DNA from 2 places in the Bacillus sp. ISL-46 genome. Region 1 is predicted to be linked to the other one. Evidence: riboswitches for the same ligand, from Rfam matches in the RefSeq annotation. Region 1 holds a riboswitch; the other holds the start of a gene.
The links. A riboswitch is a leader RNA that binds a small molecule or an ion and turns the genes downstream of it on or off. The one in region 1 is predicted to bind glycine.
Positions count from the first base shown of each region.

Region 1 (3,511 bases):
AATCTATGGAGTCACGGCGGCATGTTCCCAAATGGCATAAATGGCTTTATTCTCTCATTCCAGATGGTGGTGTTTGCGTTTGTTGGCATTGAACTTGTAGGACTTACTGCTGGTGAAACAGAAGACCCGGAAAAAGTTATCCCAAAAGCAATCAATAATATTCCTATTCGGGTATTAATTTTCTACATTGGCGCCCTTATTGTCATTATGAGTATTTATCCGTGGAACGCCATCAATCCAGCGAAAAGCCCATTCGTTCAAGTATTCGTGGCGGTTGGTATCGCTGCAGCTGCTGGTATCGTCAATTTTGTCGTTCTAACATCTGCAGCATCGGCATGTAACAGCGCCATTTTCAGTACAAGCCGGATGGTATACTCACTTGCCAGAGATAAAAATGCACCTGTACCATTTGCAAAACTTACTTCTCGTCAGGTACCTTCCAATGCATTGTTCTTTTCCACTGTTGTTATTTTAATTGCCATTGTGTTGAACTATGTAATGCCAGAAGGAGTATTTACGCTGATTACAAGTATTTCTACAGTATGTTTCATCTTTATTTGGGGTATTACTGTCGTCAGTCATTTGAAATACCGCAAAACCAGACCAGATCTAGCGAAAGTGAACAAATTTAAATTGCCGCTTTATCCATTTTCCAATTACTTAATCCTTGCCTTCCTAGCGTTCGTGCTTGTCGTACTTGCACTTGCGGAAGACACTCGTGTTGCCTTATTCGTAACACCTGTCTGGTTTATCATGCTGATTGCGATTTATAAGATGTTGATAAAGAAGGCGGATTATGCGGATCGGGAGAATTATGCGGATCAGGAGAATCAACAAAAAGTAGCAGAAAATTAAGTGGCAACCCAAAAAAATAACTTTTATTAATAAATAATGTTTCCGCTTTCAAAAAAGCTTGACTTAGATTGCATTTACTATTATTCTGAAAATAATAAAAATAAATAAGCGGAAGATGGTTGTGGGAGAGTGCAAGTTTACACGCCACCGAAGGAGCAAGTTCCAAAAAGACCCTTGGAACAAATCTCTCAGGTAGATGGAACCACAATTGGACGCAACTCTGGAGAGCGCAGATAAAGTATTTGCCACCAAAGGGGAAGGTTCTTAATCGAACTTAAACTCTCAGGTAAAAGGACAGAGAAGGGTAGAAGTAAGCCATGTGCTACCCTTTTCTGTCCTTTTTTGCGTGCAAAAAAGTATGTTTCGCTTCAGATTTTATCTTGAGAATGAACAGATAAAATCCGAGGTTAAACACAGATAGAGGTAGCTAAAACAACGAATCAAGGGGGAAACGGGATGAGTTTACAACAAAATGATTCAACTATTTTTGAAGCAATTCGGAAAGAGCAGCATCGTCAGCATCAAACATTGGAGTTGATCGCATCTGAAAACTTCGTAAGCCAAGATGTTTTAGAAGCAATGGGAAGTGTGATGACGAATAAATATGCAGAAGGCTATCCAGGGAAGCGTTACTATGGCGGATGTGAATTTGTCGATGTGGCAGAACAAATAGCGATTGACCGCCTAACTCAGCTGTTTGGTGCTAAATATGCCAATGTTCAGCCTCACTCAGGTGCACAAGCAAATTTTGCTGTATTTTTCGCTCTGCTTCAACCTGGTGATAAAGTGATGGGGATGAACCTCTCACATGGCGGACACTTAACGCACGGAAGTCCTGTTAGTGTTTCAGGAAAATGGTTTGAGGTAGTCTCCTATGGTGTGAGAGAAGATACTCAATTGATTGATTATGATGAACTGGAAGCGATCGCGAATAAAGAAAAACCGAAATTGATCATTGCAGGTACAAGTGCTTACACTAGAACGATTGATTTTGCACGGTTTAGACAAATTGCTGATCAAGTTGGCGCAAAATTCATGGTAGATATGGCGCATATTGCGGGACTTGTTGCAGCTGGTCTTCATCCATCGCCGGTTCCATACGCAGATGTTGTAACGAGCACTACGCATAAGACGCTCCGAGGACCGCGCGGCGGCATTATTTTAACAAATGATGAAGAGATGATAAAAGCCATTAATAAATCGGTGTTCCCAGGGATTCAAGGCGGCCCGTTAATGCATATTATTGCAGCTAAGGCGGTTGCATTCAATGAAGCATTGCAGCCAAGCTTTAAGGAATATGCGAAACAAATCATTCTAAATGCCGACACACTAGGCAAAACATTAAAAAATGAAGGTGCAGCCCTTGTTTCTGGTGGAACGGATAATCATATCGTCCTTTTAGATTTACGTCCGTGGAATTTAACTGGAAAAGAAGCAGAAAAATTATTAGAAGAAGCGGGCATTACTGTAAATAAAAATACGATTCCATTTGATCCAGAAAAGCCGTTTGTTACGAGCGGTATTCGCATGGGAACAGCGGCTTTAACGACACGAGGTATGAAACAGGATGATATGGTGAAAATCGGGAAAGTTATCGCAGCTGTTTTGAAGAGCAAAGGGGACAAAGTCGTACTTGAGAAAGCAAAAGAAACAACCAAAGCAATTTGTGGCGTCTATCCGTTATTTCAACAGGCAATCACAGTATAAGAAAGGGGTATGAGGATGGAATTTCAGAGTTGTTTTGACATTATTGGCCCGATTATGGTGGGACCGTCGAGTTCTCATACAGCAGGTGTCGTATCTATCGGGAAATTTATTTATGAACTGTTAGGAGATTGTCCACAAGAGGTCAATATTGTATTTTATGATTCCTTTGCTGAAACTTATCAAGGACATGGAACAGATAAAGCACTTCTTGGCGGATTGCTTGGGATGGATACCGATGATACACGCATTAAACATTCATTGGAGTGGGCAAAAGAGGTTGGCATGCAGTACAATTTCGAATTTGAAGATATCTGTGACTACTATGACCACCCAAATACAACAATCGTGACAGTGAAATACGAAGATCGTGTTGTAAAGGTTGGCGGTGCATCACTTGGTGGAGGCTTATCAAAAATCTTTATGATTAACGAGAAGATGGTAGATATTCGTTTAAGTGCAGGCGATGACTTTACAGTCCTTGCTAGTTCTTATCAACCAAGAGGGAAAGTACTTATGGAGGCAATTTAATGAAGATACAGTCCATGAAAGAGCTGATTGAAGCTTGTGAAAGAGAACAAAAAACCATTGGTGAAATCATGTTGATGATGGAAACAGAAAAATCAGGAAGAGACCAAGAAACCATTATTAGCATGATGGAAGAGCGATTGATCAAAATGAAAGAAGCCGTTGATAGCGGTATAAAAGATGCCTCAACCGCACCGAGTGGAATTTCTGGCGGGGATGCCGTGAAAATGTATGATTACGTACATCAAGGTAAATCTCTGTCAGGTAGTTATGTAAGCAATGCAATGAGCTTTTCATTGGCAACTTCTGAAAGCAATGCACGGATGGGGGTTATTGTAGCCACGCCAACTGCTGGGGCAGCCGGTATTTTGCCTGGTGTATTGTTTTCGCTTCATAAAAATGATGGCACACCCTATAAAGATTT
Region 1 covers NZ_JAGGQR010000021.1:49,418-52,928, reverse strand. The annotation lists gene J7E67_RS13640 (amino acid permease) at 1-855, shown strand, start outside; glycine riboswitch at 968-1,070, shown strand; gene glyA (serine hydroxymethyltransferase) at 1,312-2,562, shown strand; gene J7E67_RS13630 (serine dehydratase beta chain) at 2,578-3,090, shown strand; gene sdaAA (L-serine ammonia-lyase, iron-sulfur-dependent, subunit alpha) at 3,090-3,511, shown strand, end outside.

Region 2 (3,511 bases), on a different contig from region 1:
ACAGTAGCTTTTAAACGTTTGCCGCGAATTTCAACTTCAACTTCGGATTCAAGACCCGCAAATTCTGCATTGATTAGGGCAAGACCAATATTCCTCTTTAACGTGGGTGATTGCGTTCCAGTTGTAACCTCACCAATTAACTGATCATCTTTATAAACAGGGTAGCCATGACGTGGAATCCCACGATCAATCATTTCGATTCCAACCAATTTTCTTGTTAAACCCTTTTCTTTTTGTTGGATTAACGCTTGTTTCCCGATAAAGTCATCTTCTTTGTTTAATTTCACAGCGAAGCCAATTCCAGCTTCAAGTGGTGAAATTTCTGGAGATAGTTCTTGACCATAAAGCGCTAAAACTGCTTCAAAGCGAAGTGTGTCGCGTGACCCTAATCCACATGGGATTACTCCATCTTCTTTACCTGCAGTTAAAATTTCTCTCCAAAGGTCCACAACATCTTCTGCATCGCAATACACTTCAAAGCCATCTTCACCAGTATAACCAGTTCTTGATACCAGTGCCTTTTTCCCATTTAGGATTACATCTTGTTGGAATTTGAAAAAGCCAATTTGGCTTAAATCATTATCTCCCGCAAGCTTTTGCAATACTTTTTCCGCAAGTGGTCCCTGGATAGCCAGCTGTGCTGTTTTTTCCGATAAGTTTTCTAAAGAGACATCACCAGTTAAATGGTCTTCAAGCCATTTGTAATCTTTTTCAATATTTGATGCGTTTACTACTAAAAGGTAATGATTGTCTTCAATTTTATATACAAGCAGGTCATCAACTGTACCGCCATTTTCATAACACATGGCGGTGTACTGGGCACCTCCATTTTTTACTTTTGAAATGTCATTAGTCAGCATTTTTTGTAAAAATGCTAAGCTATTAGTGCCTTTTACTTCTACTTCACCCATATGGGAAACATCAAATAATCCTGCACAAGAGCGAACAGCTTCATGCTCTTCTTTAATGCTAGAGAATTGGACCGGCAGTGCCCAACCACCAAAATCAATAGTTTTTCCACCCCATTCTTTATACACATCAAAAAGTGGAGTTCGTTTTAAATCAGACATTCTTAATCCCCCTTCAATCTTTGGCACAAATTATTCCTTGGAAAATTTAAAAAAGGACAGAAACCTCCTATGAAACGTAAGAAGGTCTCTGTCCTTGCACCTGAAAGTTTACCTAGAAAGGCTTTCCCCTTTGGTGGCTGCTTAAAGCTAGCAGCGCTCTCCAGAGCTGCGTCCTACAAGAGTTCTTTTGCCTGAGAGATTCACATTTCTGCTTGCTCCTTCGGCGCTACATAAGTAGTCTCTCCCCTTATAATCATTCGCATTATAATATTATCCAAATTGGTCATACTAATTATACTTATAAAATAAATTACTTTATTAAAATATTTAAAACATTCAAAGCTATTATCATCCTAACATTAAAATAATACATTGAGCAATAACTTTATTAGAAAAGAATAAAGCTGGAAATTGAACAAAAAGGAGCTGGAACCATGTCGATCGAAATTGAATTTGATTCCTCCTGGAAGGATGATTTTTTACATAGAATTGAAAACGATGGTCCATGGGGGAATTGGGAACTTTTTAAACTAGCAATTGGAGTTGAAAAACATCTCGTCATTCCAGATTTCAAGGGTTTATTGGCACCAAGCCATTTACCCAATCTAACCCCACTTCCTCACCAGCTTGAAACAGCAAAACAAGTAATTGAAAACATGAATGGGAAAGCCATCCTTGCCGATGAAGTAGGACTCGGAAAAACGATTGAGGCCGGGCTTATTCTAAAAGAATATATGATTCGCGGATTGGTGAAAAAGGTATTAATTCTTGTCCCTGCATCGTTAGTTACTCAATGGTCGATGGAGTTGAATAGCAAATTTTTCATTCCAGCCATTTCACAAAGAAAAAGTTATGTATGGGAACAATGTGATGTCGTCGTGTCGTCGATTGATACGGCCAAACGGAATCCACACCGAGACATCATTTTCAAGCAGGACTATGACCTAATTATCATTGATGAAGCCCATAAACTTAAAAATAACAAAACAAAAAACTACGAATTTGTCCAAAATCTGAAAAAGAAATTTTGTTTACTATTGACGGCAACACCCATTCAGAACCGTATCGAGGAAATTTTTAATCTGGTTTCATTATTAAAACCAGGACATTTAGGCAGCGAAACGACATTCTTTGAAAAATACAAACGAGATGCACGTTCATTAAATGATGATGAGCATTTAAAAGAATTAGTAAACAAGGTTATGATTCGGAACCGGCGGGCAGATACAGGCATTGAGTGGACGAAAAGGCATGTGGAAACCATTCCGATTGAATGCACTCAAGAGGAGAAAGATCTTTATGAGTCAATTACTGAATTAAAAAATGAGGGGAATTGGGCACAGGCAAGTTCATTCTCCGTAATGACATTACAGCGTGAGGCATGCAGCAGTAGAGAAGCAGTTTTTTATACATTAAAAAACATGCTGCAAAAAAAGGAAAATCCAACCCCAGCTTTCGAAGAACAAATTCAGTATTTAATAACAAAAGTCGAAGCTGTCCAGAAGAATTCAAAAGCGGAAAAAGCATTAGAATTAATTCAAAAAGTAAATGATAAAGTGATTATTTTTACAGAATACCGTGCAACACAAATGTACCTCCAATGGTATTTAAAACAGCATGGAATTTCATCTGTCCCTTTTCGGGGCGGCTTTAAGCGTGGAAAAAAGGACTGGATGAGAGAATTATTCCAAAAGCACGCTCAAGTCCTTATTGCAACTGAAGCAGGCGGTGAAGGTATTAACCTTCAATTTTGTAATCATATAATTAACTTTGATTTGCCATGGAATCCAATGAGGCTCGAACAACGAATTGGTCGTATCCATCGTCTGGGCCAGGAAAAGGATGTCATGATTTATAATTTTGCGATAAAAAATACTGTCGAAGAACATATTTTGAAGCTTCTTTATGAGAAAATACATTTATTTGAAAAAGTAATTGGTGAACTTGACGATATATTAACAAAGTTGGAATTTGGCAATATAGAAGACCATTTAATCGATATTTTTGGACAATCCTCATCCGAAGGCGAAATGCGAATTAAAATGGAAAATTTATCATCAATGATTGAATTTGCTCAGGACATGAAGAAGGGAGATTCACATGCAGCAGCAGGAAATTCATAACTTTTTATTGAACTATTTTCAGGCTAATGACTGTGCAATTGTGGCGAATAGCCCAGGCTATTTGACTGTTCAATTAACAGTTGAACTTGATAAGGAATTAATGAATCGGCCTTTTTACTGGCACTATTTAGAAAAAACGGGCGGAATTCCAAACCCGATGAAGTTAACATTTATTACGAACCAAGATGCCGCTCCTGAAAATATAAAGGGGGAAATCATTCATTTTGGTTCACCTCGGCTTCATCAAATTTTTACTTCGGCGAAAAATTTAGCCAGCTATATCCGACTTTATGAAAATCATCGGAATCAAAACAAGCA
Region 2 covers NZ_JAGGQR010000068.1:6,122-9,632, reverse strand. The annotation lists gene gcvT (glycine cleavage system aminomethyltransferase GcvT) at 1-1,070, opposite strand, end outside; glycine riboswitch at 1,157-1,236, opposite strand; glycine riboswitch at 1,240-1,327, opposite strand; gene J7E67_RS26630 (DEAD/DEAH box helicase) at 1,505-3,193, shown strand; gene J7E67_RS26625 (YqhG family protein) at 3,171-3,511, shown strand, end outside.
Region 2: linked by a shared signal. The riboswitch ahead of gcvT (glycine cleavage system aminomethyltransferase GcvT) and the one ahead of glyA (serine hydroxymethyltransferase) in region 1 are both predicted to bind glycine.